DNA from 2 places in the Streptomyces sp. Qhu-G9 genome. Region 1 is predicted to be linked to the other one. Evidence: riboswitches for the same ligand, from Rfam matches in the RefSeq annotation. Region 1 holds a riboswitch; the other holds the start of a gene.
The links. Region 1 has a riboswitch for glycine ahead of gcvT (glycine cleavage system aminomethyltransferase GcvT). Riboswitches for the same ligand answer to the same signal wherever they lie in the genome.

Region 1 (15,167 bases):
GGAGTTCGCCTGGGTGGTCGCCGCGCTCCGCGCCCGGCCGGAACGTTAATCTGACCTCGTCAGATAGGCACCAAGAAGGGGCGGGTCCGGTGGCGGACATCGAGGAAGCACGCAAGGCGTTCGAGCGCATCGACGTGGACGGGGACGGCTACATCACCGCCGCCGAGTTCAAGAAGGCTCTGGCCCAGGGCGGGGACTGGAACGTCACCGAGTCGGTGGCCGAGGCCGTCATCGCCGCCCGGGACCTCAACGGGGACAAGCTGCTCTCGTTCGACGAGTTCTGGTCCCAGGTCAACAGGTGACGTGAGTGACAGGGGCGCCCGCCGGTCCACGGGGGCGCCCCTTCGTCGTGTCCGCCCTCCGGGCGTGGCCCGGAATAGCCCGATCCGTCCGGAGGTTGTCACTCCGCACAGGAGTCATCCACCCCCGGAAAGGGCGAGTCGGACATGAGGATCGGCATCATCGGAGCAGGCAACATCGGCGGCAACCTCACCCGGCGGCTCACCGCCCTGGGCCACGACGTGTACGTCGCCAACTCCCGGGGCCCGCAGACACTCACCGAGCTGGCGCGGGAGACCGGAGCGACCCCGGTCACCGTGGAGGAGGCCCCGCGGGACGCCGAGATCGTCGTCGTCACGATCCCCCTGAAGGCGGTCCCCGACCTGCCGTCCGGGCTGCTGGACAAGGCGGCCGACGGGGTGACCGTCATCGACACCGGCAACTACTACCCCAAGCAGCGGGACGGCAGGATCGCCGAGATCCTCGACGAGGGCCTGACGGAGAGCCGCTGGACGGCCCGGCAGCTCGGCCACACCGTCGTCAAGGCGTTCAACGGCACGTTCGCCCAGGACATCCTGGACCGTCACCGCCCGGCCGGCGCCGCCGACCGCGTCGCCCTCCCGGTGGCCGGCGACGACGCGACCGCCAAGCAGGCCGTACGCGACCTCATCGACGAACTCGGCTTCGACACCGTGGACGCGGGCGGCCTCGACGACTCCTGGCGCCAGCAGCCCGGCACGCCCGTCTACGGTCTGCGGGAAGGCGTCGAGGGAGTGACGAAGGCGCTGGCCGAGGCGTCACCGGAGCGTACGGCGGACTTCAGGGCGTAGGGCTGCCGCTCAGACGATCTTCAGGGGCAGGTGCGGCCCCGCCGGCAGATCGACCTCGACGGGGTCGCCGGGCCGCACCACCCCGCCCGTGACGACCACGCTCATGATCCCGGCCCTGAACCGGGGCTTGCCGTCCCCGTCCCGGCCCACGACCTGCTTCATGAGCCCCTTCTGGAAGCCGTCGATCTGGGCGCAGGGATTCCGCAGGCCGGTGACCTGCACCACGGCCTCGTCACCGAGCCGCAGCAGGGTCCCGCCGGGCAGCCCCAGCAGGTCGAGGCCCCGGGTGGTGACGTTCTCCCCTAGCTCGCCGGCCGCGACCTCGAAGCCCGCCTCGCGCACCTCGTCGAACAGTTCCTCGTGGATCAGGTGCACCTGCCGCAGATTCGGCTGCGAGGGGTCCTTCGCCATCCGGAACCGGTGCTTCACCGTCGTCCCGGCGTGCACGTCCCCCTCGACCCCGAGTCCGGCGAGGAGCGTGATGCTCCCGCGGTTCGGCTTGGTGAACGCATACGTCCCGTTGCTGCTGACCGCAGCGACACTCCCACCCATGCGGGGCAGTCTACGGGGTCGCCCATTCCCGCAGGTCGGCGATGGTGTCGAAGCGTGCGACGTTCTTGTCCAGCGGGTCGTCGGTGTGCTGGTGGAAGCGCCACGTCGCCTGGATGCGGGGCTTGCCCGCGGTGACGTAGTCGGCGATCCACAGACCGTCACCGGCGTACGAGGTGTCGTCGACGTTCAGCCAGAAGTTCCGGTTGCAATACAGCACCACCCGGTTGTTCGGCCGGAGTTCCTTCACCTTGCGGATGAAGCGGTCCTTCTCGGCGTTGCTCGCGTGGGTGCCGTCGCTCGTCGTCTCCCAGTCGACGGCGAGGATGTCGCCCGCCCTCTCCGGGGCCTTGCCGACGAAGTACTCGGCCTGGGCCGTGAGGTTGCCCGGCCAGAGGAAGTGGTAGAAGCCGACCACGCAGCCGGCGTCGCGGGCCCTCTTCGCCTGCGCGCCCAGCTTCGGGTTGACGTACGTCCGGCCCTCCGTCGCCTTGACGAAGACGAAGGACAGGCCTTCGGTGCTGTACGAGGACGACTGGTAGGAGCTCACGTCGATGCCGCGCAGCATGGTGGTTCCTCCGTGCGGTGGGGGGATGGGGCTGATGGTGCGTGTGGGGTCAACTCCCCCTGCTCCTGCCCCTCTTCGCCCGTCCCACCCTCAGCACTCGATGATGTTCACCGCCAGGCCGCCCCGGGCCGTCTCCTTGTACTTGACGCTCATGTCGGCGCCCGTCTCCTTCATCGTCTTGATGACCTTGTCGAGGGAGACCTTGTGGGAGCCGTCGCCGCGCATGGCCATCCTCGCCGCCGTCACGGCCTTGACCGCGGCCATGCCGTTGCGCTCGATGCAGGGGATCTGGACGAGGCCGCCGACCGGGTCGCAGGTGAGGCCGAGGTTGTGCTCCATGCCGATCTCCGCGGCGTTCTCGACCTGCTCGGGGCTGCCGCCGAGGACCTCGGCGAGGGCGCCGGCGGCCATCGAGCAGGCGGAGCCGACCTCGCCCTGGCAGCCGACCTCGGCGCCCGAGATGGAGGCGTTCTCCTTGAAGAGCATGCCGATGGCGCCGGCCGCGAGCAGGAAGCGGACCACCCCGTCCTCATCCGCGCCGGGCACGAAGTTGATGTAGTAGTGCAGGACCGCCGGGATGATGCCCGCGGCGCCGTTCGTGGGGGCCGTCACGACGCGGCCGCCCGCCGCGTTCTCCTCGTTCACCGCCATCGCGTACAGCGTGATCCACTCCATGGCGTGGGCCAACGGGTCGCCCTCGGCGCGCAGTTGGCGGGCGGACATGGCCGCGCGGCGGCGGACCCGGAGGCCGCCGGGCAGGATGCCCTCGCGGGACATGCCACGGGTGACGCACGCCTGCATCACCCGCCAGATGGCGAGGAGCCCTTCGCGGATCTCCTCCTCGGTGCGCCAGGCCCGCTCGTTCTCCAGCATCAGGGCGGAGATGGACAGGCCCGTCTCCTTCGTCAGCCGAAGCAGCTCGTCGCCCGTACGGAAGGGGTACTTCAGAACCGTGTCGTCCAGCTTGATGCGGTCCGCGCCCACCGCGTCCTCGTCGACGACGAAACCGCCGCCCACCGAGTAGTACGTCTTCGACAGCAGTTCGGCGCCCGAGGCGTCGTACGCCCACAGCGTCATGCCGTTCGCGTGGTACGGCAGGGTCTTGCGGCGGTGCAGCACCAGGTCGTCGTCGAAGGAGAAGCCGACCTCGTGCTCGCCGAGCAGGGCGATGCGGCCCGACGCCTTGATCTTCTCGACCCGGTCGTCGGCCCCCTCGACGTCCACCGTGCGGGGCGAGGCGCCCTCCAGACCGAGCAGCACCGCCTTCGGCGTCCCGTGGCCGTGTCCGGTCGCGCCCAGCGAGCCGTACAGCTCGGCGCGTACCGAGGCCGCCGAGGACAGGACGTCCTCGGTGCGCAGGCGGCGGGCGAACATCCGGGCCGCACGCATCGGGCCGACGGTGTGGGAGCTGGACGGGCCGATGCCGATCGAGAACAGGTCGAAGACCGAGATGGCCACGGTGACTCCTCAAAACGGGGTGAAGCGGGTGGAACAGGGGTGGGGCGGGTGGGCCGGTGAAGGCCCGGGGGCGCGAGGCGCCGTGGCGGGGCGGTGGTGGGTGACGGGCGGCCGGGGTACCGCGCACACCTCCCAGTGTGCGCGGTACCCCCGTGAAGCGGGACTACTTGCCCAGACCGGGGTACAGCGGGTGCTTGTCCGCCAGTGCGGTCACCCGGGCCTTGAGCGCCGCCGCGTCGTAGGACGGCTTGAGGGTCTCGGCGATGACGTCCGCGACCTCGGTGAAGTCCTCGGCCGTGAAGCCGCGGGTCGCCAGGGCCGGGGTGCCGATCCGCAGGCCCGACGTCACCATCGGCGGCCGCGGGTCGTTGGGGACGGCGTTGCGGTTGACCGTGATGCCGACCTCGTGGAGGCGGTCCTCGGCCTGCTGCCCGTCCAGCTCGGACTCGCGCAGGTCCACCAGGATCAGGTGGACGTCCGTACCGCCCGACAGGACGTTGACACCGGCCTCGCGGGCGTCCGGCGCGGTGAGGCGCTCGGCGAGGATGCGGGCACCCTCGACCGTACGGACCTGGCGCTCCTTGAAGTCCTCCGAGGCGGCGACCTTGAAGGAGACCGCCTTGGCCGCGATCACGTGCTCCAGGGGACCGCCCTGGAAGCCCGGGAAGACGGACGAGTTCAGCTTCTTCGCGAAGGCCTTCTTGGCGAGGATGATCCCGCCGCGGGGGCCGCCGAGCGTCTTGTGGGTGGTGGAGGTGACGACGTCCGCGTGCTCCACCGGGTTCGGGTGGAGGCCGGCCGCGACCAGGCCCGCGAAGTGCGCCATGTCGACCCACAGGTAGGCCTCGACCTCGTCCGCGATCCGGCGGAACTCGGCGAAGTCCAGCTGCCGCGGGTACGCCGACCAGCCCGCGATGATCACCTTCGGGCGGTGCTCCTTGGCGAGCCGCTCGACCTCGGCCATGTCGACCAGGCCGGCGTCGTCCACGTGGTACGCGACCACGTTGAACTGCTTGCCGGAGAAGTTCAGCCGCATCCCGTGGGTCAGGTGGCCGCCGTGGGCCAGGTCGAGACCGAGGATGGTGTCGCCGGGCTGGGCCAGCGCGAACAGCGCGGCCTGGTTGGCGGAGGCGCCCGAGTGCGGCTGCACGTTGGCGTACTCGGCGCCGAACAGCTCCTTGACCCGGTCGATCGCGATCTGCTCGGCGACGTCGACGTGCTCGCAGCCGCCGTAGTAGCGGCGGCCCGGGTAGCCCTCGGCGTACTTGTTGGTGAGGACCGAGCCCTGGGCCTCCATGACCGCGACCGGAGCGAAGTTCTCCGAGGCGATCATCTCGAGGGTGGACTGCTGGCGGTCCAGCTCGGCGTCGACGGCGGCGGCGACGTCCGGGTCGAGCTCATGGAGGGACTGGTTCAGAAGCGACATCGGTCAGGAGTCCTTAGCTGCCGGAGAATTCGGTGTACTCGTCCGCGGAGAGCAGGTCCTTCGGCTCCTGCGAGGTGCGCACCTTGAACAGCCAGCCGCCCTCGAACGGGGCGGTGTTCACCAGCGCGGGGTCGTCCACGACGTCCTGGTTGATCTCGGTGATCTCGCCGGTGACGGGCGAGTACAGGTCGCTGACCGACTTGGTCGACTCCAGCTCACCGCAGGTCTCGCCCGCGGTCACCGTGGCACCGACCTCCGGGAGCTGGACGTACACGACATCGCCGAGCGCGTTGGCCGCGTGCTCCGTGATACCGACCGTCGAGACGCCGTCCTCGGCGCCCGACAGCCACTCGTGCTCCTTGCTGTAGCGCAGCTGCTGGGGATTGCTCATGGCCTGAATTCTCCTGTACGCCGGGGAGTGCTGATGCAGGGGGACTGGGGGTGGCCGGGCGGATGTGCCCGGGGTCACTTCTGATGCTGTCGAGCGGCGCTGTCGCGCCGTGTCACCTGGGGAGTGCGCGGGCCGATGCCGTGCGGGGCGCCCGGACCGGGTGCCTCACTTCCGGAGCCCGCGCACCAGTGTCACTTCTGGCGCTTGTAGAACGGCAGCGCCACGACCTCGTACGGTTCGTGGCTGCCCCGGATGTCCACGCCGACACCGGTCGTGCCGGGTGCGGAGTGCTCCGCGTCGACGTACGCCATCGCGACCGGCCTGCCGAGCGTCGGGGACGGCGCACCGGAGGTGACCTCGCCGACGACCCTGCCGTCGGCGACGACCGGGTAGCCGGCGCGGGGGACACGGCGGCCCTCGGCCAGCAGGCCGACGAGGACGCGCGGAGGCTGCGACTCGGCCCGGGCGGCGGCCGCGGACAGTGCCTCGCGCCCGACGAAGTCGCCCTGCTTCTCGAACTTCACGACCCGGCCGAGGCCCGCGTCGAAGGGCGTGAGCGAGGTGCTCAGCTCGTGCCCGTACAGCGGCATGCCCGCCTCCAGGCGCAGGGTGTCCCGGCAGGAGAGCCCGCAGGGGGCGAGCCCGGCCGGGGAGCCCGCGTCGGTCAGCGCCTGCCACAGCTTCTCGGCGTCGGCCGGGGCGACGAACAGCTCGAAGCCGTCCTCGCCGGTGTAGCCGGTGCGCGCGATCAGGGCCGGAACACCGGCGACCGTGCCGGGCAGGCCCGCGTAGTACTTCAGACCGTCCAGGTCGGCGTCGGTCAGGGACTTCAGGATGCCGGGGGACTCCGGGCCCTGGACGGCGAGCAGGGCGTAGGCGTCCCGGTCGTCGCGCACCTCGGCGTCGAAGCCCTCCGCGCGCTCCTGAACGGCGTCCAGGACCACCTGGGCGTTGGAGGCGTTGGCCACGATCATGTACTCGGTGTCGGCGAGACGGTAGACGATCAGGTCGTCGAGGATGCCGCCGTCGGCCCGGCAGATCATCGTGTAGCGGGCGCGGCCCACCTTCACGCCCCCGATGTTGCCGACCAGCGCGAAGTCCAGGAGAGCGGCCGCCTGGGGGCCGGTGACGGTGATCTCGCCCATGTGGGAGAGGTCGAAGAGGCCGGCCCGGGTGCGTACGGCGAGGTGCTCGTCGCGCTCGGAGCCGTACCGCAGGGGCATGTCCCAGCCGGCGAAGTCGGTCATCGTCGCGCCGAGCGAGCGATGCAGGGCATCGAGCGCGGTCCGGCGCGGCTGAACGGGGGCGTTGCTGCTCATCGGTGGGGCTCCCAAGGCATGACGGCGAGGTCGTTCCTCCCCATCTGTCATCGGAACCTGAGAGGTTCGCCGTGAACACCGGTGAACGTGGTGGTCACTGACTTGCACCTTGGGTGGAGCCGACGCCCTGACGGTCAGGGGGCGGCCCGCTTTTCAGATGTGCCTCGCCCGCGCGGTAACGGGGCCTGAGAGATTCAAGGGAGGGACTTGCTCCTTCGGCGCCCGGGCACTCGTACACCTGCGTGTACACGTACCCGGAACTCTCCCGCGCGGATTCAAGCGGCCGGTATGCAGTTGGCGGGCACATCATTGCACGCATCGGACCGGGGCGGCAGGGGCCTCGGCCGGGGGGGGGCGGACGGGCCCGTACCGGGCCGGACAGTGTCCGGACAGGGTCCACGGGCGTTCACAGTGATCTGTGACGGGGCTGTGGCAGGACGAGAACAGAAATGAGGGGACCGGCGCATTACCTTCTCTTTACACTCGACGGGGATGGGTCTCCCGACCCCATGGGGAGGACGATCAGGGTGAACAGGATCACGGCGTACGCGACCAGTACGGGCATCGCGCTGCCCAAGCAGCCCACCGCACCGGCCGGGGAGGCGTGCGACCCGCTTCCGGCGCCCGTCGTCCGTGATCTGCGGGAGCGCGCGGGTCACAGCCCTCACGGTCTGCGGTTCGGAGCGGCCGACCTGGTCGTCGTCACGGGCCTGCCGGGCAGCGGCAAGTCGACCCTGATGCGCCGGGCGGTGACCGGCCGCCGCATCGACTCCCAGGACACCCGCGACCGGTGGGACGGCAGGCTGGCGCGTTTCCTTCCGTACGCGGTCTACCGCCCCCTCGTGCGCGCCGCGCACTACGCGGGCCTGCGCGGGGCTCTGCGCTCCGGCGAGGGCGTCGTGGTGCACGACTGCGGTACGCAGGCCTGGGTGCGCAACTGGCTCGCCCGGGACGCCCGGCGCCGGGGCGGCACCCTGCACCTGCTGCTGCTCGACGTCGATCCCGGCACGGCCCTGGACGGCCAGCGCGAGCGCGGCCGGGGTGTCTCGAGGTACGCGTTCGCGCGGCACCGCGGCGCCGTCGCCAGGCTGCTGCGTTCCGTCGAGAAGGGCGACCTCCCGGAGGGCTGCGGCTCCGCGGTCCTCGTCGACCGTGCCGCGGCGGACGTGCTGCGGCGCATCGACTTCGGCGACTGAGCGCCCCTCCCGGCCGGCGGATTCCGGCTTCCACGGGTCTCGGACGCGGTGAACGGGCCGGCGGGCGCGTAATCTCGTCAACCGCAGAAGGCGGTTCGAGCAGGCGGTAGAGATGGACTTCCCGGCACAGGACATTCCGGCGCAGGATTTTCCCACACAGGACTTTCCGGCACGGGCGCACCCGCATCCCCATGCCGGCTGGCCCGGCAACGAGGTGGAGGAGGTGCTCGCCGCCTCCCTCGGGCTTCCCCCGTCGCCCTCGACGGGCGCCCGGATCGTGGAGGCCGTCGGGCGCGCCTTCCTCTGGGTGCCGCTGCCGGAGGGCGGCGGCCCGCACAGCGGCCCGCTCGACCTGCCCACGATGGAGCTCGGCGGGCAGGCGTACGTGCCGGTCTTCACCTCGGACCAGCAGTTCCGCCAGGTCGTCGGCGACCACATGGCGTACACCGTCGCGCCCGCCGTGGAGTTCGCGCGCGGCCTGCCGCCCCAGGTGGGCATCGTGCTGAACCCGGACGGCACGGTCGGTGTGCCGCTGCCCCCGGCGGCCGTGGCCGAGCTGTGCCGGACCGGGCGGACCCAGCTGGACGGGACCGCGAGCGGCGGCCGGGTCCGGCTGTTCCAGCCCGACTGGCAGGACGATCCGGTGGACTTCCTGGCCGCGGCCTCGGCGGAGTTCGCCGCGACCGGCGTCGTGCTGAGCGCCCGCCGCTGTCTGGCGAGCATCGAGGGCGGCGACCCCGTGATGTTCGTCGGCATCGAGGCGGTCCACTGGGACGAGAGCGCGCGCACGCTTCCGCTGGACGCCCTCGGCCGGGCGCTGGGACGCGTTCCCCTGGCACACCCGGTGAGCCTCGTCTTCCTCGACGTGGCCCAGGACCCGGTGGGCGACTGGCTGCGGGCACAGGTCCGCCCCTTCTACACCCGCACCTTCTGAGTCGCGCTCACAGGGGCGCGGGGAACGGCGCGCTCAACCACACCCGACCCGGGCGGTGAACAACAGAAAGCCCCGAGCTCTCAACACCAAACCCGGCGGAGCGCAACGGTGCTGTCGGGATCGCCACTTAAGCTGGTTTCATGGCTCGGTCGGGGTGGTGTCGTGTTCAAGCGAGCACAGTGCCCCGCCGAACGGACCCGTATGTCAGGGATGTCGCGAAGGGGCGGTAGAAGGTGAGCGCGTCGGGCACGGCCGCGGCCGGGCAGGTCGAGCACATGCTGCGCCAAGTGACGCCCGGGCGTTACGACGCCTACGAGGCGCTCCTTCGCGCGCTCGCGACCCCGTCGTCCGGCCAGGTCTGGATGCTGCTCTGGCACGGCCAGGCGGGCTCGCCCGACGCCCAGTACGGGAACATGCAGGTGGACGGCTTCGGTTACGCCCCCTGTGTGACCTCCGCGCAGGAGCTCTCGGCCAGCGGCTGGAACCGTTCGTACGAGGTGGTCGACGGGCTCGACGTCGCCCGGACCCTCTACCCCGACCACTACGGCCTCTGGCTGAACCCGCATGCGCCGGGCGGCGGCGTCGGTATCCCCTGGCTGGATCTGCGCCGTATCGCCACCGGTCTGGAGCGGCAGCCCGCGGGCCCGCTGAGACTGTCCGAGCCGGGCATCGAGATCCCGCAGTTCTACGCCCTGCTCACGCAGAACGCGCACCGGACCACCGCCGTCCGCTCGCTGCGCCGCGCCTGGGTGCAGCCCTCGCTCGGGGCGCCGTATCTCGCCATCGGGCTCGACGTGTACGACACCAGCCCGCCCGCCGTGGACTCGGTGCGGGCGATGATGCAGCAGTCCATCGGCGCGGTGCCGGACGGCCTGCCGGTGTCGACCGTCGCCATGTCGGACGAGTACGACCCGGTGGCTCTGTGGCTGCGGGCGCACGCCCGGCCGTTCTACGACCGGGAGGCGCACGCGGCGCCGGTCCAGGCTCCGGCGGCCGGCGGGTACGGGTTCCCCGGCGCGTACTGAGATGATCGGGGTGGACCGCGTCCACCTCGTGGAGTTCCTCCTCGCATTCCCACACCGCCTCCGGGCGGAATGTCCCGATCTACGCGGGTAAATGGGATGCAAGGCCCGTTCCGCACCAAATGTCATGCGTCCGACCCCCGTTACCCGGCGTTCGGATAACGGAACCCCCCAGACAGCATCACGTTTGCGCATCCATTCACCGTCAGGTCTGGCTACAGATCGCTGAGGCGTTGAAGACTCCCGGTCCAGGGGGTTTTCGCCCCTGTGTACGACGGACTGATCACGCCGCTACAGCGGCAAGCGTGGGCCGGCTACCGCCGGTTGAGAGGGGTCCCTGCCACGATGACGGCACCATTGCACGAGCCGACGGCCGAAGCCGCCCCGAGTGCGGCCGAGGAGGCGGCGCTCGCCGCGGGCTCCGCCGAGGCGAAGGCGGTACAGGGGCGTTCCCTCGGCCGCATCGCCTGGGAGCGCCTGAAGCGGGACAAGCTCGCCCTGACGGGCGGTGTCGTCGTACTCGTGCTGATCCTGATCGCGCTGTTCGCTCCCGTGATCACGAGTCTGGTCGGCCAGGACCCCGAGACCCACCACGAGGACCTGATCGACCCGCTCTTCTCGACTCCCACCGGGTCCTTCGGCGGCATCAGCGGGGACCACCTCTTCGGTGTCGAACCGGTCAGCGGCCGCGACATCTTCGCCCGGATCGTCTACGGCGCCCGGGTGTCGCTCCTGGTCGGCTTCCTGTCGGCGTTGGTCGCGGTGGTGCTCGGCACCGTCCTCGGCGTACTCGCCGGCTACTTCGGCGGCTGGCTGGACGCCGTCATCAGCCGGGTGATGGACGGCCTGCTGGCCTTCCCGCAGCTGCTCTTCATCATCGCGCTGGTCTCGGTCATGCCGAACGAGATGCTGGGCCTGACCGGCACGGGCGTGCGCCTGTTCGTCATGATCCTGGTGATCGGCTTCTTCGGCTGGCCCTATGTCGGACGTGTGGTGCGCGGCCAGACGCTGTCCATGCGCGAGCGCGAGTACGTCGAGGCCGCGCGCAGCCTCGGGGCGGGCCGCTTCTACATCCTGTTCAAGGAACTGCTGCCCAACCTGGTCGCGCCGATCATCGTCTACACGACGATGATGATCCCGACCAACATCCTGACCGAGGCGGCGCTGAGCTTCCTGGGCGTGGGCGTCAAGCCGCCCTCCGCCTCGTGGGGGCAGATGCTCTCCTCCGCGATCGACTACTACGACTCGGATCCGATGTACATGGTCATCCCGGGTGTAGCGATCTTCATCACCGTGCTCTCCTTCAACCTCTTCGGCGACGGCGTACGCGATGCGCTCGACCCGAAGGGTTCCCGCTGAACTGCCGTACCCCCAGGGCCCCGTCATCTGTCGACGGGCCGCTACACACACGGAGGATCCGAGTGATTACCCAACGCACCACAGGGCGGCGTAAGCAGGCTGCGGCCGCCGCAGCCGTGGTCGCTGCACTGCTGTCCACGGCGGCGTGCGGCGGCGGCGGCAACGACGACGACGGCGGCTCGAAGAACGGCGCGGCCGGCTTCAACGCGGCGAACAACAAGGTCGCGCAGGCCTCCCTCGCCAAGAAGGGCGGCACGCTGAAGTTCGCGGGCGTCCAGGACGCCGACTCGTGGGACACCACGCGTGGCTACTACGGCTTCGCCTGGAACTTCATGCGGTACTACAGCCGCACGCTGGTGACCGGCAACGCCGAGCCCGGTGCCAAGGGCGCCGAGCTCTCCCCGGACCTCGCCACCAGCACGGCGAAGATCAGCGACGACGGCAAGACGTACACCTACACACTGCGTGACGGGGTGACCTGGGAGGACGGCAAGCCGATCACCTCCAAGGACGTCAAGTACGGCATCGAGCGTCAGTGGGCGCAGGACGTGCTGTCCGGCGGTCCGGTCTACCTGAAGGACGTCCTCGACCCCAAGGGCGAGTACAAGGGCCCGTACAAGGACAAGTCCGCGGACAAGCTGGGTCTGAAGGCGATCGAGACGCCGGACGACAAGACCATCGTCTTCAAGCTGCCGCAGGCCAACTCGGACTTCGAGGACATGCTGGCGCTGGCCTCCTCCTCGCCGGTCCGCCAGGACAAGGACACCAAGTCCAAGTACGGCCTGAAGCCGTTCTCGTCCGGCCCGTACAAGTTCGAGTCGTACACGCCGAACAAGTCGCTGACCCTGGTCCGCAACCCGGAGTGGAAGGCGTCCTCGGACAAGATCCGCAAGGCGTACCCGGACAAGATCACGCTGACCCTGTTCACCAACGCCAATGACATGGACCAGCGTCTGATCAACGGCGACTACGACCTGGACATCAACCAGACCGGCATGTCCCCGCAGGGCCGCACCACCGCCCTGAAGCAGCACAAGGGCAACCTGGACAACCCGGTCTCCGGCTACGTCCGCTACGCGGTCTTCCCGCAGAGCGTCAAGCCGTTCGACAACGAGCACTGCCGCAAGGCCGTGATCTACGGCGCCGACCACGAGTCGCTGCAGACCGCGCGCGGTGGCCCGGTGGCCGGTGGTGACATCGGCACCAACATGCTGCCGCCGTCCGTCCCGGGCGCCGAGGGCCAGAAGTACGACCCGTACGAGTCGGCCACGACGAACAAGAAGGGCAACGTCGCCAAGGCCAAGGAAGAGCTGAAGGCCTGCGGCCAGCCGAACGGCTTCAAGACCACCATCGCGGTCCGCAACAACAAGCCGGTCGAGGTCGCCACCGCCGAGTCCCTCCAGGCCTCGCTGAAGAAGGTCGGCATCACCGCCGAGATCGACCAGTACGACGGCGCGCAGACCAGCGGCATCATCGGCAGCCCCGCGAACGTCAAGAAGAAGAACTACGGCATCATCATCATGGGCTGGGGTCCGGACTTCCCGACCGTCCAGGGCTTCGGTCTGCCGCTGTGGAGCGGCAAGTACATCCTTGAGAGCGGCAACAACAACTTCGCCCTGATCAAGGACAAGACGATCGACGGCCTCTTCGACGACTACGTCAAGGAGCTCGACGAGGCGAAGAAGGTCGAGCTCTCCACGGAGATCAACCACAAGGTCATGGAGGGCGGCTACTACCTGCCCTTCGTCTTCGAGAAGTTCGTCAACTGGCGTGGCAGCAACCTCGCGAACGTCTACACGACCGACAACTACAGCGGTCAGTACGACTTCGTGAACCTGGCTCTGAAGAAGTAATCCCGACCGGCGCACCCGCCATACGGCACGAAAGGCAGGTGAAGGCCGGCGCGGCGTGACCCGCGGGCCACCTGGGGGCACCTCCCACGCCTTTAAGGCAGTGGGGGAAAGACCTCCGGTGGCCCGCGGCCCCGCCGTCGGGCCGAGAGCAGTGCTCGCTTACCTCATCAGGCGGCTCTTCGCCGCCGCAGTGATGCTGGTGGTCATCATTCTGGTGGTCTTCTGCATCTTCTTCCTCGTCCCCCGCTGGGCGGGCGTGGACCCGGCCACGATGTTCGTGGGCAAGCAGGCCGACCCCGCGGCGATCGAGGCCGTACGGCAGAAGCTCGGGCTGGGCGAGCCGATCTTCGTCCAGGTCTGGGAGTTCTTCAAGGGCATCTTCGTCGGGCGCACCTACGCGTCGGGCGGCGACGTCACGAACTGCGCGGCCCCGTGCTTCGGTTACTCGTTCCGCAACGAGCAGGCCATCTGGCCCGTACTCACCGACCGCTTCCCAGTGACCCTGGCTCTCGCGCTCGGTGCCGCGGTCCTGTGGCTGATCTTCGGTGTCGCGGCGGGTGTGCTCTCCGCGCTCAAGCGCGGCTCCCTGTGGGACCGCGGTGCGATGATCGTCGCCCTCAGCGGTGTCTCGCTCCCGATCTACTTCACCGGTCTGCTGTCACTGGCGGTCTTCAGTTACGGCCTCGGATGGATCGACGGCCAGTACGTCCCGCTGGAGGAGAGCTTCAGCGGCTGGCTCGGGGGCATGATCCTGCCCTGGGTCACCCTGGCCTTCCTCTACGCGGCCATGTACGCCCGGATCACCCGCGCCACCATGCTGGAGATCCTGGGTGAGGACTACATCCGCACGGCCCGTGCCAAGGGCCTGCGCGAGCCGGTCGTCATCGGCAAGCACGCCATGCGTTCGACCATGACGCCGATCCTGACCATGTTCGGCATGGACCTGGGTGCCCTGATCGGCGGCGCGATCCTCACCGAGACCACCTTCAGCCTGCCGGGCCTCGGCCAGGCCGTGCTGACGGCGATCAACACCAAGGACCTGCCGATCATCCTGGGCGTCACGCTGATCACCTCGCTCGCCGTGATCTTCGCCAACCTGGTCGTCGACCTCCTGTACGCCGTGATCGACCCCCGTGTGAGGCTGTCATGACCGAACTCAGCAAGACCGGAGCGGCCATGACCGAGCCCGTCAAGGACTCGCCCGCCCCCTCCGCCTTCCTGGAAGTCCGCGACCTGAAGGTCCACTTCCCGACCGACGACGGCCTGGTCAAGTCCGTCGACGGGCTCAGCTTCACGCTGGAGAAGGGCAAGACCCTCGGCATCGTGGGCGAGTCGGGCTCGGGCAAGTCGGTGACCTCGCTCGGCATCATGGGTCTGCACACCGCCGGTCAGTACGGCAAGCGCAAGGCGCAGATCTCCGGCGAGATCTGGCTCGACGGCACGGAACTGCTCTCCGCCGACCCGGACTACGTGCGCAAGCTGCGTGGCCGCGAGATGGCGATGATCTTCCAGGACCCGCTGTCGGCGCTGCACCCGTACTACACGATCGGTCAGCAGATCGTGGAGGCCTACCGGATCCACCACAAGGTCGACAAGAAGGTGGCCCGCAGGCGGGCCGTCGAGATGCTCGACCGGGTCGGCATCCCCCAGCCGGACAAGCGGGTCGACAACTACCCGCACGAGTTCTCCGGCGGTATGCGCCAGCGCGCGATGATCGCGATGTCGCTGGTCAACAACCCCGAACTGCTGATCGCGGACGAGCCGACGACCGCCCTGGACGTGACCGTCCAGGCGCAGATCCTCGACCTCATCCGTGACCTGCAGAAGGAGTTCGGCTCCGCGGTCATCATCATCACCCACGACCTGGGCGTCGTCGCCGAACTGTCCGACGACATCCTGGTGATGTACGGCGGCCGCTGCATCGAGCGGGGCCCCGCCGAGAAGGTCTTCTACGAGCCGAGGCACCCGTACACCTGGGGTCTG
Region 2 (15,167 bases), 4.8 Mb from region 1:
GGCCGACCGGCTCTACATTCTGTCGACCCTGCTCGGGCTCACCTGGCGTGAGATTCTGCCGCTGTGGCTGACCGCTGTCCTGCTCGCGCGGGAGCTCGTTCTGCTCGTGATGGTGGGCATCCTCCGGCGGCACGGCTATCCGCCGCCTCAGGTGAACTTCCTTGGGAAGGCAGCCACGTTCAACCTGATGTACGCCTTCCCGTTGCTGCTGCTCAGTGACGGAAGTGGATGGCTCGCATCACTCGCTGCTATTTTCGGATGGGCGTTCGCCGGATGGGGTACAACTCTGTACTGGTGGGCAGGGATCCTGTACGTGGTTCAGGTCCGCCGCCTTGTCCGTGCGGACACCATGGCCGACTGAGCTCGCCCACTGGGTGGCCGTAGAGGTCTCTGATGGCCCGCGACGAGAATGTGCGGGACAATCTGACGGGTGAAGTCGGCTAGACCGTCTCTTCAAGGAGGACGCTTCCGACATGAAGGCCGTCGTGATGGCCGGAGGTGAAGGCACACGCCTTCGCCCCATGACCTCAAGCATGCCCAAGCCGCTCCTGCCTGTGGCCAATCGCCCGATCATGGAGCACGTGCTACGGCTGCTCAAGCGGCATGGGCTCAACGAAACCGTCGTCACTGTCCAGTTCCTGGCCTCGCTGGTCAAGAACTACTTCGGTGACGGTGAAGAGCTCGGTATGGAGCTCACCTATGCCAACGAGGAGAAGCCACTCGGTACTGCCGGCAGTGTCAAGAACGCCGAGGAGGCACTGAAGGACGACACCTTCCTCGTGATCTCCGGTGATGCTCTGACCGACTTCGATCTCACCGACCTGATCAATTTTCACAAGGAAAAGGGCGGGCTGGTCACCGTCTGTTTGACCCGAGTCCCCAATCCTCTTGAATTCGGCATCACCATCGTGGACGAAGAGGGCAAGGTCGAGCGCTTTCTTGAAAAGCCGACCTGGGGTCAGGTCTTCTCCGACACCGTCAACACGGGCATCTACGTCATGGAGCCCGAAGTCTTCGACTATGTCGAGGCCGATGCCTCCGTCGACTGGTCCGGCGATGTCTTCCCTCAGCTGATGAAGGAGGGCAAGCCGATCTACGGCTATATCGCCGAGGGGTACTGGGAGGACGTAGGCACTCACGAGAGTTATGTGAAGGCTCAGGCCGATGTCCTGGAGGGCAAGGTCGACGTCGAACTGGACGGCTTCGAGATCTCGCCCGGCGTCTGGGTCGCCGAGGGCGCCGAAGTCCACCCCGACGCGGTGCTGCGAGGCCCGCTCTACATCGGGGACTACGCCAAGGTCGAGGCGGACGTCGAAATCCGAGAGCACACCGTGGTGGGCTCCAACGTCGTCGTCAAGACCGGGGCATTCCTGCACAAGGCCGTGCTGCACGACAACGTGTACATCGGTCAGCACAGCAACCTGCGCGGCTGTGTCATCGGAAAGAACACCGACATCATGCGGGCCGCGCGTATCGAAGACGGTGCCGTCATCGGGGACGAGTGCCTCGTCGGCGAAGAATCGATCGTGCAGGGCAACGTACGGGTATACCCGTTCAAGACGATCGAGGCCGGCGCCTTCGTCAATACGTCGGTCATCTGGGAGTCCCGGGGGCAGGCCCATCTCTTCGGAGCCCGTGGCGTGACCGGGATCCTCAACGTGGAGATCACGCCCGAGCTGGCCGTCCGCCTGGCGGGGGCGTACGCGACCACGCTCAAGAAGGGCTCCACCGTCACCACGGCCCGCGACCACTCCAGAGGTGCCCGCGCGCTCAAGCGGGCGGTCATCTCGGCTCTGCAGGCCAGCGCCATCGATGTGCGGGACCTGGAAAACGTACCGCTGCCGGTGGCTAGGCAGCAGACCGCGCGGGGCAGTGCCGGCGGGATCATGATCCGTACGACGCCCGGAGTTCCCGACTCCGTCGACATCATGTTCTTCGACGGGCGCGGGGCGGACCTGTCGCAGGGAAGCCAGCGGAAGCTCGACCGGGTGTTCGCGCGGCAGGAGTACCGGCGGGCGTTCCCCGGTGAGATCGGGGATCTGCACTTCCCGGCCAGCGTCTTCGACTCGTACACGGGCTCGCTGCTCAGGAATGTCGACACGACCGGGATCGCCGAGTCCGGGCTCAAGGTGGTCGTGGACGCGTCGAACGGCAGCGCCGGCCTGGTCCTGCCCAGCCTTCTGGGCAAGCTCGGGGTCGATTCGCTGACGATCAACCCCGGACTGGACGAGTCGCGGCCCACGGAGACAGCGGACGCCCGCCGTTCGGGAATGGTGCGGCTCGGAGAGATCGTGGCCTCCGCACGGGCCGCGTTCGGGGTGCGGTTCGACCCGGTGGGCGAGCGGCTGTCGCTCGTCGACGAGAAGGGCCGGATCATCGAGGACGACCGGGCGCTGCTCGTCATGCTCGACCTGGTGGCCGCCGAACGGCGCAGCGGGCGTGTGGCGTTGCCGGTGACCACCACGAGGATCGCCGAGCAGGTGGCGGCGTACCACGGGACGCAGGTCGACTGGACGACGACGTCTCCGGACGATCTGACGCGCGTCGGGCGCGAGGAGTCGACGATCTTCGGTGGCGACGGGCGCGGTGGTTACATCGTGCCGGAGTTCAGCTCCGTGTTCGACGGCGCCGCGGCCTTCGTCCGGCTCATCGGACTGGTGGCGCGGACGCAGCTCACTCTCAGCCAGATCGACGCACGGATTCCGCGGGCGCACGTCATCAAGCGGGATCTCGCGACTCCCTGGGCGGTCAAGGGGCTTGTGATGCGGCGCGTCGTGGAAGCGGCCGGTGACAGGTTCGTCGACACGACCGACGGCGTTCGCGTCGTGGAGACCGACGGACGCTGGGTGATGGTCCTTCCCGATCCCGCGGAGGCCGTCACCCACCTGTGGGCCGAAGGCCCGGACGACGCGTCGGCGCAGGCGTTGCTCGACGAGTGGTCGTCCGTGGTGGACAGCGCCGGTCGCTGAGCAGCACGCGCGCGTGCCGGACGGGCCCTTTTGGGGGCCCGTCCGGCACGTCGGTGGGGCCATTCGGAGGTACTGGCCGCGACGTGCGACGATGTGCGGCATGCCGCAGCAGCCCCCCGTTCGGAGCACCCCCACGCGCCCCTCGCGCCCGGACGCCTCCATGTCGCTGCTCACCAACGTCATGGACCACAGTCTCGACGACGGGTACGCCGAGGCGGCTGAGCGCAAGAAGGCCGACGGCACGGGTGGTATGCCCAAGACGCTGCGGGCGAAGCTCGGTCTAGCGGCCGGTCTGGTGCTCGCGGCCCTCGTGGTGACCGTGGGCGCGGCTCAGGCGCGGATAGCGGCTCCTGGCGTCGCCAAGGAGCGCGAGGAACTCATCGACCGCATCGACCGCGAGACGTCGGCGGCCGAAGACCTCGAAGACGGCATCGACAAGCTCCGCGACGACGTGGGCGCCCGGCAGCGCGAGGCGTTGAAGAAACACGGTGGTGACCAGGGCGAGCTGGTGGGCATCCTGGCGGGCGCGGTCGAAGTGCACGGCCCCGGCGTCAAACTCGTCGTGGACGATGCCAAGGAAGCCGACCAGAGCGGGGACGGGGACGCCCGCGAGACATCGGGCTTCTCCGACACCGGACGCGTACGCGACCGTGACATGCAGCGCGTCATCAACGGGCTGTGGGCGTCGGGCGCGGAGGCCATCACGATCAACGGTCAGCGGCTCACGGCGCTGTCGGCGATCAGGGCCGCGGGCGACGCGATACTGGTCGACAACAAGCCGCTGGTGCCGCCGTACACGGTGCTCGCGGTGGGGGACGGCCGGAGATTGAGCACCAAGTTCCAGAACAGTGGCGACGGGCAGTATCTGCACGCCCTGGAGAAGAACTTCGGGATCCGGACCAGTATCTCCGTCGAGGACGAGATCCGGCTGCCCGCAGCACCGAGTGTGATCGTACGAACAGCAGAGCCGAGCACAGAGAAAGGCACATCGTGATCGCGGTACTGGGCCTCGTCGTGGGAGTCGTGGCTGGATTGTTGGTCCGGCCCGAGGTTCCGGCAATGGTCGAGCCCTATCTTCCGATCGCCGTCGTCGCGGCGCTCGACGCCGTGTTCGGAGGCCTGCGGGCGATGCTCGACGGCATCTTCGACGACAAGGTCTTCGTGGTGTCGTTCCTGTCGAACGTGGTCGTGGCCGCACTGATCGTCTTCCTGGGCGACAAGTTGGGCGTGGGCGCGCAGCTGTCCACCGGCGTCGTGGTCGTCCTCGGTATCCGCATCTTCTCCAACGCCGCGGCGATCCGTCGGCACGTCTTCCGGGCGTGAGGCCGATGAGCAGCAAGGACGAAACGCCGGGCACCCCCGAGAGCCCCCTGCGCAAGGAACTGCCCGAAGAAGTGCCGGCCGAGACCCCGGACACCACGCCTTTGGCCGAGGCGGAGGAGCCCGGGTCGCCGGAGGTCCAGCCGGAACAGGGTGGACCGGCCGTTGCCACCGGCCGTCAGCGGCTGGTGAAGGGCCTGTGGCCGCCGCGGGTGTCCCGCGCGCAACTCATCGTGGCCCTCCTGCTGTTCGGTCTGGGCTTCGGCCTCGCCGTCCAGGTCGCGTCCAACAGCGACAGCGACGGCGCCCTGCGCGGCGCACGGCAGGAGGATCTCGTACGCATCCTCGATGAACTGGATGACCGTACGCAGCGTCTGGAAGAGGAGAAGCAGGGGCTCGAGGACCAGCGGACCGAGCTGGAGAACAGCTCGGACCAGGCCGAGGAGGCCCGCAAGCAGACCGTCGAGAAGGAGAAGCAACTCGGCATTCTGGCGGGCACCGTGGCGGCGCAGGGTCCCGGCATCACGCTGACGATCGACGACGCGAAGGGGACGGTCGAGGCCGACATGCTGCTCGACGCGGTTCAGGAGCTGCGCGCGGCCGGCGCTGAGGCGATCCAGGTCAATGGCGTACGGGTCGTCGCCGGCACCTATCTGACGGACGTGAGCGGGGGAGTCGCCGTGGACGGGAACAAGATCAGCTCTCCCTATCGTTTCAAGGTCATCGGCAAGCCGCAGGACCTCGAACCGGCGCTCAACATCCCTGGCGGAGTGGTGCAGACTTTGGAGAAGGAGCAGGCCACTGTGACGGTGGAGCGCTCGGACAAGATCGTCGTGGACGCCTTGCGACCGGCGAAGCGGCCTGACTACGCTCGGTCGTCCTCCCAGTGAACCGGGGGCGCTTGGAGGCCGCTCCGCGAGGGCATGAGGTTGCGGGGGGTCGACGCACCGAATGGGTGGTGCGTGGTGGAAACTGTCTGGTGGATACGGACGTTGTGAGGGTGTCCGGCTCGACCGGTGTGTGCAATCAGGGTTCGTCCTGCCCCACGGGCGGGTCTGTTTCGGTCAAGGGGAATCGCCCGTGAAGTTGTTTGGGAAGTTGTTCGGCAAGAGCGCACGAGAGGGCAGCGACAACGCCACTGCCCGGCACCGTGCACGCCCCTCGGACGCCGAGGAGCAGGGAGACCGCCCGCTGTTCAGGGACCAGGTCGGTGGGCCGGGCGGTGACATTTCCGGTGGTCAGGGCGCGCCGTCTGTTGACCCTGCCCAGTCGGGACGCATAGGTTTCGGGGACCCGTCAGCCTCGGGTACGGGTGGTGGATTCGGCTCCGACCCGTACGCGTCCAATGCCCCGGCGGGGCAGCCGCGGCAGGAGGATCCGTCCATGTCGGCCCTGGTGTGTACGAGGTGCGGTAACCGCAACGCGGAAGCGAGCCGCTTCTGCTCGAACTGTGGTGCGCCGCTGCGGGCGGGGGCGACCCCGGAGCGTCCGTCGGAGACCACCTCGACGATCTCCATCTCGGGTCTCGAGGCCTACGACGCCGAGGTGACCGGCCAGACACAGATGCCGATGCTCTCGCCCGAGGCGCAGGCCGCGGTCGACGCGCTGCCGCTCGGCTCGGCGCTCCTGGTGGTGCGGCGGGGGCCCAATTCGGGCAGCCGCTTCCTGCTGGACGGCGAGCTGACCACCGCGGGCCGTCATCCGCAGAGCGACATCTTCCTGGACGACGTGACCGTGTCGCGACGCCATGTGGAGTTCCGCCGTGAGCCCGACGGCTCGTTCACGGTGGCGGACGTCGGCAGCCTCAACGGCACGTACGTCAACCGGGAGCGGATCGACCGGGTCCCTCTGTCGAACGGTGACGAGGTGCAGATCGGCAAGTACCGGCTGGTCTTCTACGCGAGCCAGCGGGGCATCTGACCCTCCCCCAGACTTTGTCCGGGGAGACCCCCAGGGAAGGTCCATGCTTCGAACACCGAGCGGCGGTGCCGGAAACGGCGCCGCCGCCACGGACAACGGGCTGATGAGCATCGGCACGGTACTGAACGTGCTGCGTGACGAGTTCCCCGAGGTCACCGTCTCCAAGATCCGTTTTCTGGAGTCCGAGGGGCTCATCGAGCCGCAGCGGACACCGTCGGGGTACCGGAAGTTCAGCCCGGACGACGTCGAGCGTCTTGGCCACGTCCTGAGAATGCAGCGGGACCACTACCTGCCCCTGAAAGTGATCCGCGAGCACCTGGACGCCATGGAGCGCGGCGAGGCGGTGCCGTTGCCGTCCGTGGGGCGTCAGCGCGACGGTGAGGCCCTGAGCGAGCCCGAGGGGCCCACGGTGGCCCGGATCGGGCGGGCCGAGCTGCTGGCCGCCGCCGAGATCGACGAGCAGGAGCTCGACGAGTGGGAGTCGTACGGACTCATCACTCCGCTGCTGGACGGCGTGTACGACGCCGAGGCGGTCACCGTGGCCGGACTGGTCCAGGAACTCGGGAGGTTCGGGATCGAGCCACGGCACCTGCGCGCCGTGAAGGCCGCCGCCGACCGGGAGGCCGGGCTCGTGGACCAGGTCGTGGCACCCCTGCGGCTCCATCGCAACCCGCAGACCAGGGCACACGCGCAGGAACGCACCAAGGAGCTGGCGGGCCTCGCGGTGAGGCTGCATGCCGCGCTGGTCCAGTCCGCGCTCGGAGTGCGGCTGCCCTGAACCGAGGGCCCGCGCGGAACGTGGGATGGGGCACCCATTCCGTGCCCGACTACCCAAAGGTGCCGGGCACGGCCTAGGGTTGCTGTGTGAACGAGCTCGACGTCGTAGGTGTCCGGGTCGAAATGCCCTCCAACCAACCGATCGTGCTCCTGCGTGAAGTGGGAGGCGACCGTTACCTCCCCATCTGGATCGGGCCGGGGGAGGCGACGGCGATCGCCTTCGCACAGCAGGGCATGGCTCCCGCGCGACCGCTGACCCACGACCTGTTCAAGGACGTGCTGGACGCCGTCGGCCAGGAGCTGACCGAAGTGCGCATCACGGATCTGCGGGAGGGCGTCTTCTACGCGGAGCTGGTGTTCGCCAGCGGTGTCGAGGTCAGTGCCCGGCCGTCGGACGCCATAGCTCTCGCTCTGCGCACCGGGACGCCCATCTACGGCAGCGACGGGGTCCTGGACGACGCCGGCATCGCGATCCCGGACGAGCAGGAGGACGAGGTGGAGAAGTTCCGCGAGTTCCTCGACCAGATCTCGCCCGAGGACTTCGGTACCAACAGCCAGTGACCGGCACGGACGCCCGGTGGTGACCCTCCGGGGCGGTCGGACGACAGGCCGTGCGGCGTCCGTTCCGAGCGCATTCGGCTAGCCTTTCCCCGCGGTGGGGCACGGGAAACCACTCTCAGGGTGATTATCACCCGGCGTGCCGAGTGTGGCGATCGTTGACGCGCCCCTGGTGACTGCCTACCGTCGAGAAGGCAGGTCAAGGACGGAGGTCGGCGTGAGAAGCAGCGGCGACGGTACGGCTGGGGGTGCCCCCGGACACGGTCTGGGGGAGAGCGGCCCGTACCCGCTTTACAGCAGCGCGGCCGATCACGTACAGCGGCCGACCGCGGTGCCGGAGGACGGTGAGGTGGCGTGCGAGGAGATCGGTTATCGCGGCCCCACGGCCTGCGCGGCCGCGGGGATCACCTATCGGCAGCTGGACTACTGGGCCAGGACCGGGCTGGTCGAGCCGAGCGTGCGGGCCGCCTACGGGTCGGGGACGCAGCGGCTCTACAGCTTCCGGGACGTGGTCGTCCTGAAGATCGTCAAGCGGTTCCTCGACACAGGGGTCTCGCTGCAGAACATCCGCACCACGGTCCAGCACCTCAGGGAGCGCGGATTTCTCGACCTGGAGCGGATGACGCTGATGAGCGACGGCGCCACGGTCTACGAGTGTTCCTCGCCGGACGAGGTCCACGCGCTTCTCCAGGGCGGTCAGGGCATCTTCGGCATCGCCGTGGGCGTCGTGTGGCGGGACGTGGAGAGTGCGCTCTCGCAGCTGCACGGGGAGCGTGTGGACACGGGCGAGACCCTCGTCGGGACCAATCCCACGGACGAACTGGCGCGGCGCCGGAACCGCGCGGTCTGACCCGGCGGCCCGGCGGGTCGCGGAGGTCCGGCGCGGCTCCCAAGGCGTGTGCCGGGGCATTGTCAGTGGCGTAGGGCAGCATCGGTGATGTGAGAACCGCGCCCACGATCCTGCATCTCGACATGGATGCCTTCTTCGCCTCGGCGGAGCAGGCAGCCAAGCCGAGCCTGCGCGGGAAGGCGGTCATCGTGGGCGGCCTCGGGCCTCGCGGCGTGGTCGCCACCTGCTCGTACGAGGCACGGGTCTTCGGGGTGCATTCGGCGATGCCCATGGCGCAGGCCCGCCGCCTGGCGCCGAACGCCGCGTACCTCGTACCGCGCTTCGGGCTCTACCGGCAGATCAGCGAGCAGGTGATGGGGCTGCTGCGGGAGCTGTCGCCGCTGGTGGAGCCGCTCAGCCTGGACGAGGCGTTCGTGGACCTGGAGGCCGGGCAGGCGGCCTGGGACGAGGGGTCGGCGCGGCTGGCCGCGGGGAAGCTGCGCGCGGACATCCGGGCCGTCACCGGGCTGACCGGATCGGTGGGGCTCGCCGCCTCCAAGATGCTCGCGAAGATCGCCTCCGAGCAGGCCAAGCCCGACGGGCTCGTGCTGATCGAGCCGGGCAGCGAGCGGGAACTGCTCGCGCCCATGTCGGTGCGCATCCTGCCGGGCGTGGGACCCGCCACGGGGGACCACCTGCGGCGGGCCGGGATCACCACGGTCGGGGAGCTCGCGGAGGCGGGCGAGGACGAGCTCGTACGGCTGCTGGGGAAGGCGCACGGGGTCGGTCTGTACGCGATGGCGCTGGCCCGTGACGAGCGGGCCGTGGTGGCGGAGCGGGACACCAAGTCGGTGTCCGTCGAGGACACGTACGACGTGGACATCCACGAGAGGGTGCGTGTGCGGACGGAGGTGCAGCGGCTCGCGGACCGGTGTGTCCAGCGGCTGCGGGGCGCGCACCTGTCGGGGCGGACCATCGTGCTGAAGGTGCGGCGGTACGACTTCTCCACACTCACCCGGTCCGAGACGCTGCGAGGGCCGACGGACGATCCCGCGGTGGTGCGGGAGGCGGCGGCGCGGCTGCTGGAGTCCGTGGACACCACGGGAGGCGTACGGCTGCTGGGGGTCGGGGTCTCGGGGCTCGCCGACTACACGCAGGAGGATCTCTTCGCCCAGGCCGGGGCCGCTGCCGCGGGGGAGCCGGTGGGTTCCGGTGAGGAAGTGGCAGTAGAGCCGGCCGTGGAGCCGGTGCCCGTAGCCGAGCGGCGGTGGCACGCGGGGCACGATGTGCGCCATGCCGAGTTCGGGCACGGGTGGGTGCAGGGGAGCGGGGTGGGGCGGGTGACTGTGCGGTTCGAGACGCCGGGGTCCGCGCCGGGGCGGGTACGGACGTTCCGGGTCGACGACCCCGCGTTGGAGGTGGCGGAGCCGTTGCCGTTGGTGGAGCGAAGACCCGGCGATGCGGGGGTGCCCGCGGGGTCGCCCGCGGCGGCCGGGGAGGGGTGACCGAGGCTCTTTCGAGCGTGCGGGCGGCCTGCGACCGGTCGCGCGGTTTCCAGCGCCCCGAGGAGCCGCAGTCGCCCGCGCCTGTGAAGGGGTTTCTACGGGGCTTCGTCCTTGCCCGCCAGGTGGCCGAAGTCATGGTCCGGGAAGGGGGGAGGCGGGCCCACGTCCAGGCCGTAGTGGTGGTAGAGCTGCAGTTCCTGTTCCGGGGAGAGATGGCGGCCCACGCCGAAGTCCGGGGCGTCCTTGATCAGGGCGCGCTCGAAGGGGATGCGCAGGGATCCGCCGACCAGCTCGCTGGGCTCCAGCGGGACGAAGGCGTCGCGGCTGAACAGGCCGGTGCGTATGGCCGCCCACTCCGGTACGCCGGTCGCGTCGTCGAGGTAGACCTCGTCGACCGTGCCGATCCTCGTGCCGTTGCGGTCGAACGCCTTGCGGCCTATCAGGTTGCGCGGATCGATGTCGGTCTGCACGGGCCCTCCAGCTGCTCGCAACTCATCCGTAAGCACTACGAAAGAGCACTTTGAGGAGGGCGGCCACTCGAGGGAACCCCGCTGGTACGCTGGGCAACGGCTGCTGACCCCGTGCGGGAGAGTCCTCCAGGCTTCATCGGAGGCGCCGAAGGAGCAAATCCTCCCCGGAATCTCTCAGGCTCACGTACCGCACGGACGAGGTCACTCTGGAAAGCAGAGCGGTGTACGGGTGTTCGACGGGTTCCGCTCTCACCGACGGTGAAAGTCGGCGCGCCCTCGTGGCGGGCCGGTGAAGCTCTCAGGTTGAGATGACAGAGGGGGAGGCCGTTCGGGCACCCCCACGCCGTGGTGCCCCTCGAAGGTCGTCAGACCAGGAGGCCTCCGCAATGACCGCCCATCGTATTCCGCTCTCCGAGCTCGAACAGGGAATCCCCTTCGAGCAGCGTCACATCGGGCCCGACACCGAAGCCCGGGCCAAGATGCTCGCGCAGGTGGGGTACGGCTCGCTCGACGAGCTGACGGCCGCCGCGGTGCCGGACGTGATCAAGAACGCCGACACGCTCGATCTGCCGGGCGCCCGCTCCGAGGCCGAGGTGCTGGCCGAGCTGCGTTCCCTCGCGGACCGCAACCAGGTGCTGGACTCGATGATCGGGCTCGGCTACTACGGCACGTTCACGCCGCCCGTCATCCTGCGCAACGTCATGGAGAACCCCGCCTGGTACACGGCGTACACGCCGTACCAGCCGGAGATCTCGCAGGGCCGCCTGGAAGCGCTGCTCAACTTCCAGACCGTCGTCGCCGACCTGACGGGTCTGCCGACCTCCGGTGCGTCGCTCCTCGACGAAGGCACGGCGGCCGCCGAGGCCATGGCGCTGTCGCGGCGCATGGGGAAGAACAAGAAGGGCCTCTTCCTCATAGACGCGGACACGATGCCGCAGACCATCGCCGTGATCGAGACCCGCGCCGAGCCCACCGGCGTCGAGGTCGTCGTCGCCGACCTGAGCGAGGGCATCCCCGCCGAGCTCGCCGAGCGCGAGATCAACGGCGTGCTCCTCCAGTACCCCGGTGCCTCCGGAGCCGTCCGCGATCTCGGGCCCGTCGTCGAGCAGGCGCACGAGCTGGGAGCGGTCGTCACCGTCGCCGCCGACCTGCTCGCCCTGACGCTGCTCACCCCGCCCGGTGAACTGGGCGCCGACATCGCCGTCGGCACGACACAGCGTTTCGGCGTGCCGATGGGCTTCGGCGGGCCCCACGCCGGATACATGGCCGTGCGCGAGAAGTTCGCGCGCAGCCTGCCCGGACGGCTCGTCGGCGTCTCGGTCGACGCGGACGGCGACAAGGCGTACCGGCTCGCCCTGCAGACGCGCGAGCAGCACATCCGCCGTGAGAAGGCGACCAGCAACATCTGTACGGCTCAGGTACTGCTCGCCGTGATGGCCGGCATGTACGCCGTCCACCACGGTCCCGAGGGCCTTCGGGCCATCGCCCGGCGCACCCACCGGTACGCCACGATCCTCGCCGCGGGCCTGGCGGCGGGCGGCGTCGAAGTCGTCCACGAGGCGTACTTCGACACGCTCACCGTCCGGGTGCCGGGCCGGGCCGCCGAGGTGCTCGCGGCCGCACGCCAGGGCGGGGTCAACCTTCGCCCGGTCGACGCCGACCACCTGTCCCTCGCCTGTGACGAGACGACGACGCGGGCCCAGCTGGGCGCCGTCTGGGCGGCGTTCGGAGTCGACGGTGACGTGGCGGCACTGGACGCGACGGCGCAGGACACGCTGCCGGACCCGCTGCTGCGCACCGACACGTACCTCGCGCACCCGGTCTTCCACCAGTACCGCTCCGAGACCGCGATGCTGCGCTACCTGCGCCGGCTCGCGGACCGCGACTACGCGCTCGACCGGGGCATGATCCCGCTCGGTTCGTGCACCATGAAGCTGAACGCGACCACCGAGATGGAGCCGGTCACCTGGCCCGAGTTCGGGCAGCTGCACCCCTTCGCGCCCGCCGAGCAGGCGCAGGGCTACCTCACGCTCATCGGTGAGCTCGAGGAGCAGCTCGCCGAGGTCACCGGTTACGACAAGGTGTCGCTGCAGCCCAACGCGGGCTCGCAGGGCGAGCTGGCCGGTCTGCTGGCCGTCCGCGGATACCACCGGGCCAACGGCGACGAGCAGCGCACCGTCTGCCTGATCCCGTCCTCCGCGCACGGCACGAACGCGGCCAGCGCGGTGATGGCCGGGATGAAGGTCGTCGTAGTGAAGACCGCCGAGGACGGCGAGATCGACGTCGAGGACCTGCGGGCCAAGATCGAGCAGTACCGCGACGAGCTGTCCGTGCTGATGATCACGTACCCCTCGACGCACGGGGTGTTCGAGGAGCACGTCGCCGACATCTGCGCGCAGGTGCACGAGGCGGGTGGCCAGGTCTACGTGGACGGCGCCAACCTCAACGCGCTGGTGGGACTGGCCAAGCCGGGTCACTTCGGCGGCGACGTCTCGCACCTCAACCTGCACAAGACGTTCTGCATCCCGCACGGCGGCGGGGGCCCGGGTGTCGGCCCGGTCGGCGTACGCGCGCACCTGGCGCCCTACCTGCCGAACCACCCGCTGCAGCCCGCGGCCGGCCCGGAGACGGGCGTGGGACCCATCTCCGCGGCTCCCTGGGGCTCCGCGGGCATCCTGCCCATCTCGTGGGCCTACGTCCGTCTCATGGGCGGTGAGGGGCTCAAGCGGGCCACACAGGTTGCCGTACTCAGTGCCAACTACGTGGCCAAGCGTCTGGAGCCGCACTATCCGGTGCTCTACACCGGTCCCGGCGGGCTGGTGGCGCACGAGTGCATCATCGACCTGCGGCCGCTGACCAAGGCGACCGGCGTGAGCGTCGACGACGTCGCCAAGCGGCTCATCGACTACGGGTTCCACGCGCCGACGATGTCGTTCCCGGTGGCCGGCACGCTGATGATCGAGCCGACCGAGAGCGAGGACCTGATCGAGCTCGACCGGTTCTGCGAGGCGATGATCGCCATTCGCGCGGAGATCGAGAAGGTCGGCTCGGGGGAGTGGGCCGTGGACGACAACCCGCTGCGGAACGCGCCGCACACGGCCGCGGCGCTCGGCGGCGCGTGGGAGCACGCGTACAGCCGTGAGGAAGCCGTCTTCCCGGCGGGTGTGTCGGCCGCGGACAAGTACTGGCCGCCGGTGCGGCGCATCGACCAGGCGTACGGCGACCGGAACCTGGTCTGTTCCTGCCCGCCGCTGGACGCCTACGAGGAGTAGTCGCTCCCGCTCATGCGTCGGGGCCGGTTCCGGGAGTGCTTCCCGGGCCGGCCCCTTTTTCTGTCCGGGCGGCCTGCCCCGCCGCCCGTGGTGCGCCGTGCCGCTCAGGCGGCGGTCATCACGTCCGTGGCCAGAGGCCGGTGCGGGGCGATGATCCGGCCGTCCGGCAGGAGCTCACCGGTGTCCTCGAAGAGCAGGACGCCGTTGCACAGCAGGCTCCATCCCTGTTCCGGGTGGTGCGCCGCGAGGAGCGCTGCTTCCCGGTCGGCGGAGTCGGCTGTCGGGCACGGTGGCTGGTGCTGGCACATTGATGGGATCTTTCGCTGTGGTGTGACGTCGGTGTTCGGTGTCGTGTCTGTCCCGCGGCTCGAACTGATGCTCATTGCCGCCCCCCGTTTGTCAGATGGTTCAGACCCAGTGTTGCCCTACGGGCGTCAATCCGCAGGGATTTCGCGGCAGCGCTCCTCACAGGTTGAGGACGCATCACCCGTGCGGACGGTTCATTCCAACTGAGCTGTCACTTCGGGTGGTTCGGAGTGGCTAGATGGGGCTAGTCCGTACGGGCCGGGGGTGCGCTGCGTTCTCCTGACGTCACTCCACGCAATCCCCTTCCCACCGGTCCCGCGCACAGCGGAGTGCCCCGCGGCCGGGTGGGGCCGCGGGGCACGGAAGCCGGGGGTGTGCTCAGGCGGGTGAGCCGAGCAGGGGGGCGGGCGTCGGTGTGAGCCGATGTGTCAGGACGGGCAGCAGCTCGGCCACGCGGTGCGGTCGGTGCGCGGCGATGCCCGGCGGGGCGGGCGCCAGCGGTACGAGCAGGTCGGTGGCGGCGGGGCGGCCCTCGGCGCCGTCGGCGCCGCAGTCCCCGTGCAGCCAGAGTGTGAGCATGTAGAGCGCGGGTACGGAGAGCAGGCGTGGCTGGTACGGCCCGGGCGTCGTCTCCGCCTGGCGCAGAGCGCGTTCGGTGGCGGTGATGTACGGACCTTCGAAGAAGTGGGAGAAGGCCCATCCGTCGGGGGTCAGCCTGGTCTCCGCGGCTGCTATGGCCCGATCACCGCAGTGGACGAGGAAACGCCACCCGGCCAGCCGGGTGGTGGAGGCGCCCGTCGACGTGATGTGGTCCAGTACGTGGACGGGCAGCGGGTGTTCGGCTGTGAGGGGCCCCTGGGCGCTGCGCAGGGACGGGGTGCGTGCCTCGCGGACCGCGGTGGGGGAACCGAGGGCCGTGAGGACGGTGCGCAGTGCGGGCGCGGGAGCCAGAGGGACGTGCAGCGGCATGGTGGGTCGCCTCTCATTAGACAGGCATGGTGGCGCGAGGGCGGGGGCGGACGGCGCTGTCAGCTCTCGGGGTCAGAGGGGGCTGGGGGCGCGTGGGGCCTGTCGTCGAAGCGACGGCTGCCGCGCGGTGACCGGCACGCGTGCTCGCAGAGTTGCCGGAAGGTCTTCGCGGCTTCGCCACGAGATCCCTCCGGCGCCTTTGCGATCGCACGCACCCACACCGCGCGGCCCGCCCTTCGTGCGAACGACGTCACTTCGACGACAGTCCCCGC

Region 2: it holds a riboswitch for glycine, as region 1 does, so the genes downstream of both, gcvP (aminomethyl-transferring glycine dehydrogenase) here and gcvT (glycine cleavage system aminomethyltransferase GcvT) in region 1, are expected to answer to the same signal.

Annotation. Positions count from the first base shown of each region.
Region 1 is NZ_CP114283.1:7,868,147-7,883,313, reverse strand. It holds gene O1Q96_RS36760 (helix-turn-helix domain-containing protein) at 1-49, shown strand, start outside; gene O1Q96_RS36755 (EF-hand domain-containing protein) at 90-302, shown strand; partial or broken gene O1Q96_RS36750 (NADPH-dependent F420 reductase) at 426-1,109, shown strand; gene O1Q96_RS36745 (MOSC domain-containing protein) at 1,119-1,661, opposite strand; gene O1Q96_RS36740 (glycoside hydrolase family 25 protein) at 1,672-2,226, opposite strand; gene O1Q96_RS36735 (L-serine ammonia-lyase) at 2,317-3,684, opposite strand; gene glyA (serine hydroxymethyltransferase) at 3,848-5,110, opposite strand; gene gcvH (glycine cleavage system protein GcvH) at 5,124-5,501, opposite strand; gene gcvT (glycine cleavage system aminomethyltransferase GcvT) at 5,693-6,820, opposite strand; glycine riboswitch at 6,855-6,983, opposite strand; glycine riboswitch at 6,984-7,098, opposite strand; gene O1Q96_RS36715 (AAA family ATPase) at 7,330-8,016, shown strand; gene O1Q96_RS36710 (enhanced serine sensitivity protein SseB) at 8,129-8,950, shown strand; gene O1Q96_RS36705 (enhanced serine sensitivity protein SseB C-terminal domain-containing protein) at 9,184-9,975, shown strand; gene O1Q96_RS36700 (ABC transporter permease) at 10,318-11,331, shown strand; gene O1Q96_RS36695 (ABC transporter substrate-binding protein) at 11,394-13,184, shown strand; gene O1Q96_RS36690 (ABC transporter permease) at 13,336-14,334, shown strand; gene O1Q96_RS36685 (ABC transporter ATP-binding protein) at 14,331-15,167, shown strand, end outside.
Region 2 is NZ_CP114283.1:3,035,775-3,050,941, forward strand. It holds gene clsA (cardiolipin synthase ClsA) at 1-361, shown strand, start outside; gene O1Q96_RS15135 (mannose-1-phosphate guanyltransferase) at 474-2,969, shown strand; gene O1Q96_RS15140 (DUF881 domain-containing protein) at 3,061-3,963, shown strand; gene O1Q96_RS15145 (small basic family protein) at 3,960-4,292, shown strand; gene O1Q96_RS15150 (DUF881 domain-containing protein) at 4,298-5,179, shown strand; gene O1Q96_RS15155 (zinc-ribbon and FHA domain-containing protein) at 5,241-6,209, shown strand; gene ftsR (transcriptional regulator FtsR) at 6,253-6,987, shown strand; gene O1Q96_RS15165 (bifunctional nuclease family protein) at 7,074-7,547, shown strand; gene O1Q96_RS15170 (MerR family transcriptional regulator) at 7,762-8,394, shown strand; gene O1Q96_RS15175 (DNA polymerase IV) at 8,484-9,878, shown strand; gene O1Q96_RS15180 (PRC-barrel domain-containing protein) at 9,974-10,348, opposite strand; glycine riboswitch at 10,453-10,548, shown strand; gene gcvP (aminomethyl-transferring glycine dehydrogenase) at 10,735-13,620, shown strand; gene O1Q96_RS15190 (DUF5999 family protein) at 13,725-13,928, opposite strand; gene O1Q96_RS15195 (hypothetical protein) at 14,305-14,895, opposite strand.